One region of the Janthinobacterium sp. GW822-FHT07H10 genome, then DNA from elsewhere that is predicted to be linked to it. Evidence: predicted binding sites of a transcription regulator. Region 1 holds the regulator's gene; each other region holds the start of a gene.
What was found. Region 1 encodes FNR, which switches genes on or off when oxygen is low (the NO sensors DNR and NnrR bind a similar motif). Its sites were predicted from a motif close to TTGATNNNNATCAA; they were not measured.
Positions count from the first base shown of each region.

Region 1 (4,208 bases):
CAGCCGCTGGGCGTCGCCGACGAGGCGGCGCGGCACGTCGGGTTCGACGGCGATGGCCAGCTCGAGTTCTTTCTCGCCGGCATTCATGGTCATCGTCGTGGCGAGGGTATTCATGACTTCATCGAGGTCGAACTCGACGGGAGACAGATCCATGCGGCGCGCCTCGATCTTGGAAAAATCGAGCACATCGTTGAGGATGCCCAATAACGACTGGCCCGCCACGCGTACCATGGTCAGGTACTTGCGCTGCTCGGTGTTGAGCTTGGTATTGCCGAGCAAATACACCATGCCCAGCACGGCATTGAGCGGCGTGCGGATTTCATGGCTCATGTTGGCCACGAAATCGCTCTTCGCGCGGTTGGCCGCCTCGGCCCGGTCGCGCTCCTGCTCCAGCTCCGTTGCGCGCGCCTCGAGCTCGTGCTGCAGCCGGTCGCGCTCGCCCATCAGGCCGTTGAACGCCTCCGTCAGCTCGCCGATCTCGTCGCGCTGCTGCACCGGCACGGGGGTGAAGCGGTTGCCCGAGGCGCGCAGCGACAGCAGGGTGTCGCGCAGGCGCACCAGCGGCGACAGCAGGCGCACGGTGACCCAGCCCAGCACGGCCGCGGCCAGCAGCGAGGCGCAGATGCTCCAGAGTACCAGCCGTGACAGTACGCCGTTGAACGGCTCGAACGCGTCGGCCACGGGCAACGAGGCGGCCAGCAGCCAGTTCACGGATTTCAATCGCTTGAAGCTGTTGACGGCCGTGATGCCGCGGCTGTTGGTGCTGACCATGCTGCCTTCGCCGTCTTCTTTCAGCAGCTGCGTGGTGGTCTGGTTGGCGTTCGGCGCGCGCGGCTGCAGCAGGCGGCTGGTATCGGGGTACAGCACGTAGCGCGGCACGGCTTCGCGCGTGAGGATGAAGTAATAGCCGCTCTTGCCCACCTTGGCCGTGCGCAGGTGGCCCAGCATATTGTCCTTGTACAGGCGCAGCACGCCGATCACGATGCCGGCCACGGCGCCGTTCTTGTCCAGCACGGGCGCGACCATCTGCACGATGGGCAAGTGGCTGGTCTTGCCCAGCATCGGTTGCGTGATCATCGCCTGTTTCGTGCGCATGACGGTATGGAAGTAATCGCGGTCCGTCACGTCGGTGCCGTTGCGTCCCGGCACCTCGGGCACGTTGGCCACCACCTTGCCCTGCGTGTCGAGCACCAGCACGTCGTCGAACAGGGCCAGCATGGCGCGCTGCGTGTAGTACTCGCGCAATGCGCCGGCGTCGGCCATGAGGGCGGGCGGCTGGTGGCGCGCCGTCTGGGTGATGATGTCGAGCAGCATCGCCAACTTGTCGTCGAGCTCTTCGGCCGTGCGCTCGATCAGGGCCGTTTGCTGGACCAGCAGCACTTGCGTGAAATCGTCGCGCATGTGCTTGACCTGGATCATGGTGACCAGGGCGATCATGGCGATCGAGGTCAGGCTGGTGGCCAGCGCGACTTTTGCTTTAATGCCGAGAGGCTTCATGATTTCCTTTTCAGTCCCCGAAGGGACAGGCGGCAGATAATGCTGTCAGGAATTTTCCTATCAATACAGCAACTTGGCAAGCGCCGGCCGCGTAAATTCCCGCCGTCAAAGCAGCAATTGACGATGTTGCCATAAAATTAAATGCAGGACGTCGTTTATTCAGCGAAATTAGCGTGAATGACGGGGAAAATGGCACAGGCAAGCGCGCTATGCAGTAAACTTGTTATTGCATTTTCAAAAAGGTACTGACATGACAGAAGCGCTACTCTCTCCAGCCTTGCCCGCCGTGAACGTGGAAGCGTTGCGTGCGCGCTGCTCGACGTGCAGCATGCATCAATTGTGCCTGCCGATGGGCCTCGACGTGGGCGACATGGACAGGCTGGACCAGATTATCGGCCGCCGCCGCAAGGTCGCGCGCGGCGCCTCGCTGTTCCGCATCGGCGACTCGTTCCAGAACCTGTACGCGATCCGCCTGGGCCACTTCAAGACTTACCAGATCAATCCGGGCGGCGAAGAGCAGGTGACGGGCTTCCAGATGGCTGGCGAACTGCTGGGCATGGACGCCATCAGCGCCGACCGCCACCACTGCAATGCCGTGGCGCTGGAAGACAGCGAAGTGTGTGAAATTCCGTTTTCCAGCCTGGAACAATTGCTGGGCAATATGCCCACCCTGCTGCGCCATTTCCACCGCATGATGAGCCAGGAAATCACGCGCGAGCAAAGCGTGATGCTGTTGCTGGGCAATATGCAGGCGACGCAGCGTTTTGCCGCCTTCATCGTCAACCTGGCGTCGCGCTACGAGGCGCGCGGCTATTCGGGCAGCAACTTCCAGCTGCGCATGTCGCGCGAGGAAATCGGCAACTACCTGGGCCTGACCATCGAGAGCGTCAGCCGCTTGCTGTCGAAGTTCAAGAAGGAAGGCTGGCTGCGCGTGTCGAACCGCGAGATCGAGATCCTGCAGCCGGCAAAATTAAAAGCCATTACGGCCGGCACCGACACCTGCAAATAACGGCACCGTCAAAACCCGCTGCGCGTCGCGCTTTGCGGCTTGCGCTGCGCGCTGTACACCGGCACAGCTGCGCTGCTCGGCCGCCCATCACTGGCGCCCGCCACGGTTTTCCCCGGCGCAGTGCCTTACAGTTCCTCGTCCGCATGCAGCGCGATGCTGCGCTGCGCGGGCCAGGTCCAGATGCCCGACAGGCGCCACTCGCGCGTATTGTTTTCCACCAGCACCTGCCAGCGGCTGCGCTCGAGCATCGGCAGCGCCACCGAGAAGTTGCCCATGGCGTCGGGCTGCACCAGCAGCTTGATATCCTTTTCCGGCAAGGTCGCGTGCGCCAGGTGCAGCTGCAGCGGCGCCTGGTAAGCCTTGCCGAAGCTGTGCACGGAGCCCGTCAGGCGTGCTTGCGCCACGTCGTACGCCAGGCTGGTCGACATGGCCAGGTTGCTGGCGGCCGTATCGCGCCGCAAGTCCTGGTTGATGGCCTTGCCCTGCTTGTAATAGTCGCCCACCACCAGCGCGTCGGGTTGCGTAAACGCGATATAGCCCATGAAGCTGCCGACGACGACGGACAGCCCGGGACCGATCATCAGCAGCCATGGCCAGCGGTGCTTGTACCAGGGCGCGGCGGGGGCTTGCAGTTTCAGACTGTCGGACATTGTTTTCTCCTTGTGACGGCGGCAAGAACACGGGGATTCCTGCCGCCTTTCCTGCTTAACGTGGCACGATGAACACGGCGCTTTCGCGCACGTGCAGCGACGGGTCGTCCAGCGACTGCAGCTCGATCGTGATCTTGTTCGAGCCCTTCTCTCCCACGCCGTGCGGCACGCGCAGGCGGATCGGCCAGCCCAGCGTTTCCGTCGCCTGCAAGGTCACTTCATCGCGCGTCAGCAAGGTCAGGCCCGGCAAGCCGGCAACGCTGATCCTGAAGCTCTGGCTTTGCTCCGAAGTGTTCATGATCTGCAGGCGGTAGACGTTCTCGATCATGCCATCTTCCACTTCGCGCCCCATCGAGCCGCGGTCGCGGATGACGTCCATCTTCAGCGGCGTGCGCAGGGCCAGCGAGGTACACACGGCGATGATGATCAGGGCCAGGATGGAGGTGTAGATCAGCACGCGCGGGCGCATGGCGCGCTGGCGGATCTGCTTCGAGTCGAAGTTGTTTTCCATCGCATGGTCGGTACTGTAGCGTACCAGTCCGCGTGGCCGGTCGACCTTGTCCATCACGCTGTTGCAGGCATCGACGCAGGCGGCGCAGCCGATGCATTCATACTGCAGGCCGTTGCGGATATCGATGCCGGTCGGACACACCTGCACGCACAGGGTACAGTCGATGCAGTCGCCCAGCTTGTCGTTGTTGCCGGCCTTCTTGCTCAGCGCACCGCGCGGTTCGCCCCGCTTGGCGTCATAGGTGATGATCAGGGTGTCCTGGTCGAACATGGCGCTCTGGAAGCGCGCGTAGGGGCACATGTATTTGCACACCTGCTCGCGCAGCCAGCCCGCGTTGCCGTAGGTGGCCAGGCTGTAGAACAGCACCCAGAACCATTCCCACGGGCCGAAGTTCAGCGTTTGCACGGAATGGGCGAGTTCCTTGATCGGCGTGAAGTAGCCGACGAAGGTAAAGCCCGTCCACAGGGCGATGGCGCCCCACACCAGGTGCTTGGCCGTCTTCTTGGCCGTCTTGCGCAGCGACGGGCCCTGCTTGTCAAGG
Region 1 is NZ_JBXAKS010000003.1:581,011-585,218, forward strand. It holds gene AC1RDJ_RS10400 (response regulator) at 1-1,497, opposite strand, end outside; gene fnr (fumarate/nitrate reduction transcriptional regulator Fnr) at 1,748-2,506, shown strand; gene AC1RDJ_RS10410 (FixH family protein) at 2,632-3,156, opposite strand; gene ccoG (cytochrome c oxidase accessory protein CcoG) at 3,212-4,208, opposite strand, start outside.

Region 2 (4,208 bases), on a different contig from region 1:
CGTTCAGGCAGCCTGCTGGCGCTGGCGCGCCAGGCAATCGTGGATTTCCGCGTCGATGTCGCCCAGTTGCGCGTCGAGCTGGCGCAGGCGGGCGATATCCTGCCGCACTTGCGCGCGCTTGGCGGCGATGTGCTGCGACAGGGCGGCCCAGTCGGTGTCGTCGCCGGCCAGGATGGGCAGCAGTTCGGCCAGGCGGAAGCCCAGCGCCTGCGCCTGGCGTATCAGCCTGACTTGCGCCAGGTCCTGCTGCGTGTAGACGCGGTAGGCGCCCGAGCGGCGCACGTCGCCCAGCAAGCCCAGCGCTTCATAGTGGCGCAAGGCCTTGGGCGAGGTGCCCGCCAGGCGGGCGATTTCTCCGATGTACATGTTTGTCCTTTGTCGAGCTGCGGCGCACGCAGTGTAGCGCAGGCGGTGCGCCAGGCGCTACGCTGCGCGTTGCCTCAGGATGGCTTGCGCGGCGGGACTTTCTTCGCCGTGCACTCGGCGCAGGTGCCGTACAGCGACAGCGCGTGTTCATGCAGCACGAAGCCGCGCTCGGCGGCGATCTCGTTCTGGCGCAGTTCGATGCCTTCGTCGACGAATTCATCGACCTTGCCGCAACCGGTGCAGACCAGGTGGTCGTGGTGCTGGCCTTCGTTCAATTCGAAGACGGCGTGACCCGATTCGAAGTGGCGGCGGAACAAAATGCCCGCTTCGGCAAACTGCATCAGCACGCGGTAGATGGTTGCCAGGCCCACGTCGATTTTTTCGGCCAGCAAGAGTTTGTAGACATCGTCCGCACTCAGGTGCTTGATCGTGCCTTCTTGAAACAGCTGCAGAATCCGCAAGCGGGGGATGGTTACTTTCAAGCCCGATTCACGCAGTTCCCTCAATATATCCATGTCTCCCATTCCTTTTTGTGATCGCCTTGGCGTGCGCCTATGTATGATTTTGCATTATATCGCAAATGATAATCATTACTATTCTCATTTGTATTGTGCGAGGTAGAAATATTATGCTGTCTGGCCCGGCGGCAGACCAGTGACATCGGCGCAAGGCTGGCTTGCGTTCCACGCACCGTGCCGCTCCGCGTCATGGCTTGCGATGGAAAAATGACGCCGATATCGCTACACTGTGCAGCACGAAATAACAATGGAGTAGGCATGGACCGATTTGATGCGATGCGCATTTTCACGCGTATCGTCGAACTGCGCAGTTTTACGCAGGCGGCGCATGACCTCGGCTATCCGAAAGCCACCGTCACGCATGCGATCAAGCAGCTCGAAGCGCGGCTGCGCGTGCGCCTGCTGCAGCGTACCACGCGGCAGGTAACGCCCACGCCCGACGGCGACGCGTATTACCAGCGCTGCGTGCGCCTGCTGGCCGACCTCGAGGAAACGGAAGCCGTCTTTTCCTCGGCGGCGCAGCAGCCGGCCGGCAAGCTGCGCATCGACCTGCACGCGACCCTGGCCCTGCATTTCGTCATGCCCGTGCTCGACCAGTTCTGCGCCCGCTATCCGCTGATCGAACTGGAAATCGGCATGGGCGACCGCCTCGTCGACCTCGTGCGCGAAGGCGTCGATTGCGTGCTGCGCGTGGGCGAACTGAGCGATTCGTCGATGGTGGCGCGCCGCGTGGCGCTGCTCGAGCAAGTGACGTGCGCCAGCCCTGCCTACCTGGCCGCGCACGGCACGCCGCACACCCTGGCGGACCTGGCGCACCATCGCGCCGTGAATTTCTTTTCCGCCCAGACGGGCAAGACCTGGCCCTTCGATTTCCGGGCGGGCGGCCAGGTGCACAGCGTGAGCCTGCCGGGCACGGTGTCCGTCAACAATGCCGACGCCTACCACGCCTGCTGCCGCGCCGGCATGGGCCTGATCCAGGCGCCCCGGTACCACCTGGCGCAGGCGCTGGCGGCGGGAGCGCTGGTGGAAGTGCTGGCGTCCATGCGGCCCGACCCGCTGCCCGTGTCCGTGATGTATCCGCACCACCGGCAACTGTCGCCGCGCGTGCGCGTGTTCGCCGACTGGGTGGCCGGCCTGTTTGACGGCGTGCGCTAAGGAGCGGTAGCGCGCTGCAATGCCGCAATTTTTGACCTGGGGAAAGGAAAAATTCCGTCTGTTGATGCCATCCAGCACTATTTGATGTGGATCAAAGTTTTTGTTGCACTGCACTCTTAGACTTCGCAGCGTTACTTAACGACAGAGGGAACTATAATGAAAAAGTCCGCAACCGCAGCAGCAATCGTTTTGGCCGCCATCGGCGCAGTCGCCGGCAACGCCATGGCACAGGAAGGCCCTTGGCTGGTCCGTGCGCGCGCCGTGCATATCGACCCGGCCGACAAATCTGCTCCTATCGGCGGCGTCGGCGCATCCGACCGTTTGCATGTCAGCAGCAAGACGATTCCGGAAATCGATATTTCGTATTTCTTCACCCCCAACATCGCTGCCGAGCTGATCCTGACTTATCCGCAAAAGCATGACGTCAAGCTCGACGGCAACAAGATCGGCACCTTCAAGCACCTGCCGCCGACGCTGTCGCTGCAATACCACTTCATGCCGGAAAAACAGTTCAGCCCTTACGTGGGAGCGGGCGTGAACTACACGAATATTTCCGACGTGAAATTGCTGAACGGCGCCGGCCGCCTCGAGCACGACAGCTGGGGCTTCTCGCTGCAAGCGGGCGTCGACTACAAGCTCGATAAAAACTGGTCGCTGAACTTCGACATCAAGAAAGTGCAGATCCGCAGCGACGTCTTCATCGGCGGCGCCAAGGCCAGCGAAGTCAAGGTCGATCCGCTGCTGATCGGCGTCGGCGTCGGCTACCGCTTCTAGGAACACCGAGCAAAACCTGCTGCGCGTCGTCATTTGCGCTCTGCGATGCTCGCTGTGCCTTCGTACAGTTGCGCTTCTCAAGCACAGTGACTGCCGCTCGCGTCGGTTTTGTCAGGCGTGGCAAGTATTGAAGATGCCCGTGCAGCGCGGGCAAAAAAAGACGGCCAGGTGTGAACCTGGCCGTCTTTTTGCGTGCAGCGCCTTGCTTGCGCTTTATTTTTTCAGCGTCTTTTCCAGCGCCAACTGGTAGTCCGTCTTTTCGTAGCCGGCCAGGTATTTATTCGTCGCGTCGAGGAAGGCGCGCGAGCGGTAGGCCGCTTCCAGGTCCTTGACCCACGGCTTGCCCTTGTCGGCCGTGCGGATCGCCACCAGGTTGATGTAGCTGTCCGAGATCTTTTCCACGGCCAGGGCGGTGGTCAGTTTCATGCCGGCGGCCAGGGCGAAGTTGCCATTGACGAAGGCGAAATCGGCGTCCGCCAGCGAACGCGGCAGCTGCGCCGCTTCCAGCGGCACCAGTTTCAGCTTCTTCGGGTTTTCCAGCACGTCGCGCTCGGAAGCGCGCAGCGGGTCGACATTCGGTTTCAGCTTGATCCAGCCCATCTTGGCCAGCACCACCAGCGCGCGCGCCTGGTTGGTCGGGTCGTTCGGCATGGTGATGGTGGCGCCGTTCTTGACTTCCGCCAGCGACTTGTGCTTGCTGCTGTACAGCGCGATCGGCGTCGTCGGCACGGTGATCAATGGGCTCAGCGGCAGCTTGTTATCGGTGGCGAACTTGGTCAGGTAGACGATGTGCTGGAACACGTTGGCGTCCAGCGAGCCTTCGGCCAGCGCGTAGTTCGGCTGCACGTAGTCGTTGAATTCCACGATCTTGACCTTGTAGCCCTGTTTTTCCAGGATCGGCTTGATGCCCAGCTTCAGCTGGTCCGAATACGGGCCGGAGCTGGTGCCGATGACGAGTTCCTTCGGGTCCTTGGCATGGGCGGCGGTGGCGAAGGCCAGGCTGGCGGCGGCCAGCAGCAGGTTGCGGCGAAGATGGTTCATGTATGTCCTTGTTCTGAATATGAATTAACGTTTGTCGAGGCGCTTGGCGATGCGCGTGCCGGCCAGCTGGATGATCTGCACCAGCACGATCAGGATGGCCACGGTGACGACCATGATGTCCGTCTCGAAGCGGTAGTAGCCGTAGCGGATGGCCAGGTCGCCGATGCCGCCGCCGCCCACCACGCCGGCCACGGCCGAATAGGACAGGAAGCTGATCGACAGCACGGTCAGGGCCAGCACCAGGCCGGAGCGCGCTTCCACCAGCAGCACGCGGAAGATGATCTGCATTTCCGAGGCGCCCATGGCGTGCGCCGCCTCGATCACGCCGCGCGGCACTTCGCGCAGGTTCTGTTC
Region 2 is NZ_JBXAKS010000007.1:127,370-131,577, reverse strand. It holds gene AC1RDJ_RS17215 (MerR family transcriptional regulator) at 4-366, opposite strand; gene fur (ferric iron uptake transcriptional regulator) at 441-881, opposite strand; gene AC1RDJ_RS17205 (LysR family transcriptional regulator) at 1,143-2,039, shown strand; gene AC1RDJ_RS17200 (OmpW/AlkL family protein) at 2,196-2,813, shown strand; gene AC1RDJ_RS17195 (MetQ/NlpA family ABC transporter substrate-binding protein) at 3,027-3,854, opposite strand; gene AC1RDJ_RS17190 (methionine ABC transporter permease) at 3,879-4,208, opposite strand, start outside.
Region 2: a site for FNR is predicted at 2,121-2,134, ahead of AC1RDJ_RS17200 (OmpW/AlkL family protein). Genes of this name have one in related genera too.

Region 3 (4,208 bases), on a different contig from region 1:
AGCCGCTTACCGGCAACAAGCGCCCGCGCTGGGCATCATCGCGCTGCAGCACCTTCCCAGCGGCTGCGTGTTGCTCGAACGCAGCCGCAACGCACCCGGCGCGCTGAACCGGCACCGCTTCGAACTGGCGCTGGGCACGCACCGCAATGCACGCCTGCAGGCGGACTGGCGGCGCGATGGCGCAGCGGCCTTCCGCCTTGCCGTCATCGACACCGTCCAGCCGGCCGACGATCGCGCAGTCGATGCAGACGCCGAGCTCGACGCCCTGCTGGCGCTGCACCGGGCGCAACTGCTGGAACAGGGGCAGGCACTGTATTAAGCGCCTAGCCCGGTAGATGCATGCCTCCGCTGCTGCCGCCCGCCAGAAGCGGAGACTGCGTTGATCGTCGTCGCATGGCTCGCCACGCGTCCTCCTCACGTCGTGCCCCGGCTCCTGATGCGCTGCCAGCAGCAGACGCTCCCTGCCGCGATAGACGCTCGGCGGCCATGCGTTACACTTGCGCACTCAAGCACTACGCAGGCTATACAAAGGACCGCCATGACCGATCACACTTCCCAGCCGCCGGACGGCGGCAGCGCGCTGGACTTCTGCCTGCGCCTGGCGCGCGCCCAGGCCATGCTGGTGCGCCGCTTCGACAGCACCCTGGGCAACCTGCATGGCTTGAGCTTTGGCGATTATCAATTGCTGTACCACTTGCAGCGCGCCCCCGGCGGGCGCCTGCGCCGCATCGACTTGGCCGAGCGCCTGGCGCTGACGGCGTCCGGCATCACGCGCTCGCTGATGCCGCTGGAAAAAATCGGTCTGGTGGCGCGCCAGGCCGACCAGCGCGATGCGCGCGTCGGCTATGCCGCCATCACGGCCGCGGGACTGGACTTGCTGGCGCACGCGAATGCGACGGCGCAGGCGCTGGGCCAGGAATTGCTGGGCCATGCCAGCGCCGAACAGCTGGCGCCCCTGTCCATGCTGCTGGGCACTATCGCCGGCAACCAGCCCGTCAACGGCTGACGTATTCCCCTTACACCAGCGCCAGCTTGCGCAGGCGCCGCGTCGACGGCCAGCGCGCCATGCCCGTTTCCTCGCGGATGGCCGCGCAGGCCGCCAGCACGCGCGCGCAGTCATCCTCGCGCAAGCCCGCGTTCAGGGTCAGGCGCACCAGCGAGCGGTTCTTCGGCGTGGCCGGCGCGCAAAAGACGGCGCCATAGATGCCGTGCCGCTGCAGCGCCTTGCGCAGGATCAGGGTATCGGGCTCGCTGCCCGCTTCCAGCGCGATGATCTGCTGCGTGCCGTCGCTGACGTTGTAGCCAAGATCGGCCAGGCCCTGGCGCAGCTGCACGCTGTGGCGGCGCAGGGTGGCGCGGCGGGCATCGGCGGCGCGGATGAAGTCGAGCGCGGCGTCGAACCACGCCAGTTCATGTTCGAGCAGGCAGGAACTGAAGATGGCCGGGCGCGAGGCGGACAGAAAATAGCCCTTGAAGCGGGCCGAGCAGGTGATCAGCCCGGCCCGCCCGGCAAACGCCTTGGCCAGCGAGGCAGTGCGGAAATGCACGCGCTCGGCCAGCCCCAGCTCCACCACCAGGCCGGCGCCCTGCGGCCCGTGCGTGCCCAGCGAGTGCGATTCGTCGACGATCAGCATGCTGCCGCTGCGCTCGGCGATCTCCACCATCCGCAGCAGCGGCGCCACGCTGCCGTTCGTGCTGTACAGCGCATCGACGACGATGATGCCGGGGCCATGCTTGTCCAGCTGGCGCTGCAGGTGGGCGCCATCGTTGTGCAGGAACGGCACGGGCACGGCTTGCGCCGACTGCACGCCTTCCCACAGCGAGGCGTGCGCCAGCATGTCCAGGTACACGGGGATGCCGGGGCCGGCCAGGCTTTGCAGCAAGCCCACATTGGCGGCCCAGCCCGACTGCGCCAGCACGCAGGCTTCACTGCCGAGAAAATCCGCGAACTTGCGTTCGAGGCGGTGCTGGCGGCTGCCTTCCTGCAGGAACACGGACGACATCAGCATGGCGCCGCCGCCCTGCAGGACGCGGGACTGGGCCGCCAGCAGCGCCGCCTCGCCGGCGATGTTCAGGTAATCATTGCCCGCCAACATGACCGCGCGGGCCGGCATGGCTTGCCATTCATGTAAATGTTCGCCACCGAGCAGCTTCTCGATGCGCTCGACATAGTGCTCGTCCATGCGCGCGCGCACGAAGGCCGGCAAGTGTTGTTCGGCGCGCAGGTTGCTCGATGGCAGGGGGAAAAGGGCGTTCGGCATGGGGACTCCTGGAATGGTTGCGGGGGGAACTACCGCGTCCAACATGCGCGAGCCATTCGGCAAGTGATTGATCCATCTCAACAGTTATGGCGATATATCTCTTTTTCCGGAGGAACACGCCGATGATGTTGTCTTGATTCGCCTCAACGAACACGTCCCCCGACCATGATGCATGCGCAGTCCCCTTCCGGAAAACGGTGGCAAGGCAAGATCCTCCAGCCTTTCCTGCATTTCCACGACGCCATCGAACACACGCCCACGCGGCGCGCCCAGGTGCGCACGCTGGCCGTCATCGGCGCGCTCGGCATGCCCCTGTACTACGCGCTGTGGCAGCATGTCTTTCCGCAACCCTACGAGTCGCTGCCGCTGCGCACCATCGCGGCGCTGCTGTTCCTGCCTGCACTGTGGCCGGGGCGCTTCAGCAATACGGGCTTCAGCGTGTACCTGTTCCTGGGGCTGACGTTCGAACTGCCCTTTTTCTTCACGTATATGTTCCTGATGAACCACGCCTCGACCCTGTGGGTGCATTCGCTGCTGGTGGCGCTGATCGTGCTGTTCCACTTCGATACGCGCATCGCCATGCTGGCCTACCTGAGCGGCACCCTGCTGGCCTGCCTGGCGTTTGCCGTCGTGGGCGAACCCGCCTTTCTGCTCAGCCGCGACGTCTTGCAGCAGCTGCCCGTGCACTGGTTCACGATCGCCGTGCTGTCCGTGGTCAAGGTGGGCCGCCATGTGGGCGCGCAGGAAAAACTGGCGGGACTGGCGGCCGGCCTGGGCAGCGTGGCGCACGAATTGCGCACGCCGCTCGTCAGCGTCGAAGCGAACGTGCGCGGCCTGCAGCGCGGCTTGCGGCGCGATGCCGACGACGTGCAGCCGGGCGCGGCCAGCCTGGAAGCGCTGGCGCGCATCCAGTTCGAAGTGCGCCATATGCACCACATGATCGACCTGTTCCTGCTCAGCGCCAGCGCCGTCAACCGCAAGCTGGAGGCCAACGAGACGGTGGCCATGCACGACAGCGTCGTCGCCGTGCTGCGCCGCTACCCGTTCACCAGCACGGCGCAGCGCGACATCGTCAAGGTCGACCTGCGCACCGACTTCAGCTTTCCCGGCCAGTCCGAGCTGTGCGTGGTGATTTTGCTGAATTTGCTGCGCAATGCCCTGAAAGGCATCCAGCGCGCCGGCAAGGGCCGCGTGCGCATCGTCATCGATGGCGCGCGTCCCGTGCCGCGCCTGCTGTTCATCGACACGGGCTGCGGCATCGCGGCCAGCCGATTGCCGCTGATCTTCGACCGCTTCTATTCCTATCCCGCGCACAACGGCAGCGGCATCGGCCTGGCCCTGTGCCGGCAAATCATGCAAGCGTGGCATGCACGCATCAGCTGCGTGGCGCGCGAAGGCGCCTATGCCATCTTCGTGCTGGAGTTTCCGCAGCCGCTGGCCACGCCCAGGCCCAACCGTTTTCCATCCATCCACCGCGCGAGGTGACGCATGCAACTGCCCGTCTACACCCATCCGACCCTGACCGTATTGATCGACGACAGCGATTCCTTCCTGAAAAGCCTGGCGTTCCAGCTCGATCCGGGCCTGGCGCGCAAGACCTTCCACGACACCAGCAGCGCGCTGCACTGGCTGCGCCACAGCACGCGGCTGGGCGAGACGCCGCTGCATGTCAATTTCGACACGCAAAACCTGCCGCCCGACCAGTGCAACGTGGCGCTCGACATCGAACGCATCTGGCGCATCAGCGGCCAGGCGCAGCGCTTTGCCGTGCCGTCCGTGCTGGTGGTCGATTATTCGATGCCGCAGATGAACGGCCTCGAGTTTTGCCAGGCCGTGCGCGACTTGCCGTGCAAGAAGATTCTATTTACGGGGGCGGCCGACGAGAAAGTGGCCGTGACGGCCTTCAACCGGGGCTTGATCGACCGCTACATCAAGAAGAGCGACGAT
Region 3 is NZ_JBXAKS010000023.1:31,828-36,035, reverse strand. It holds gene AC1RDJ_RS27685 (GIY-YIG nuclease family protein) at 1-319, shown strand, start outside; gene AC1RDJ_RS27680 (MarR family winged helix-turn-helix transcriptional regulator) at 539-1,006, shown strand; gene cqsA (alpha-hydroxyketone-type quorum-sensing autoinducer synthase) at 1,017-2,261, opposite strand; gene AC1RDJ_RS27670 (sensor histidine kinase) at 2,427-3,746, shown strand; gene AC1RDJ_RS27665 (response regulator) at 3,750-4,208, shown strand, end outside.
Region 3: a site for FNR is predicted at 2,395-2,408, ahead of cqsA (alpha-hydroxyketone-type quorum-sensing autoinducer synthase). Genes of this name have one in related genera too.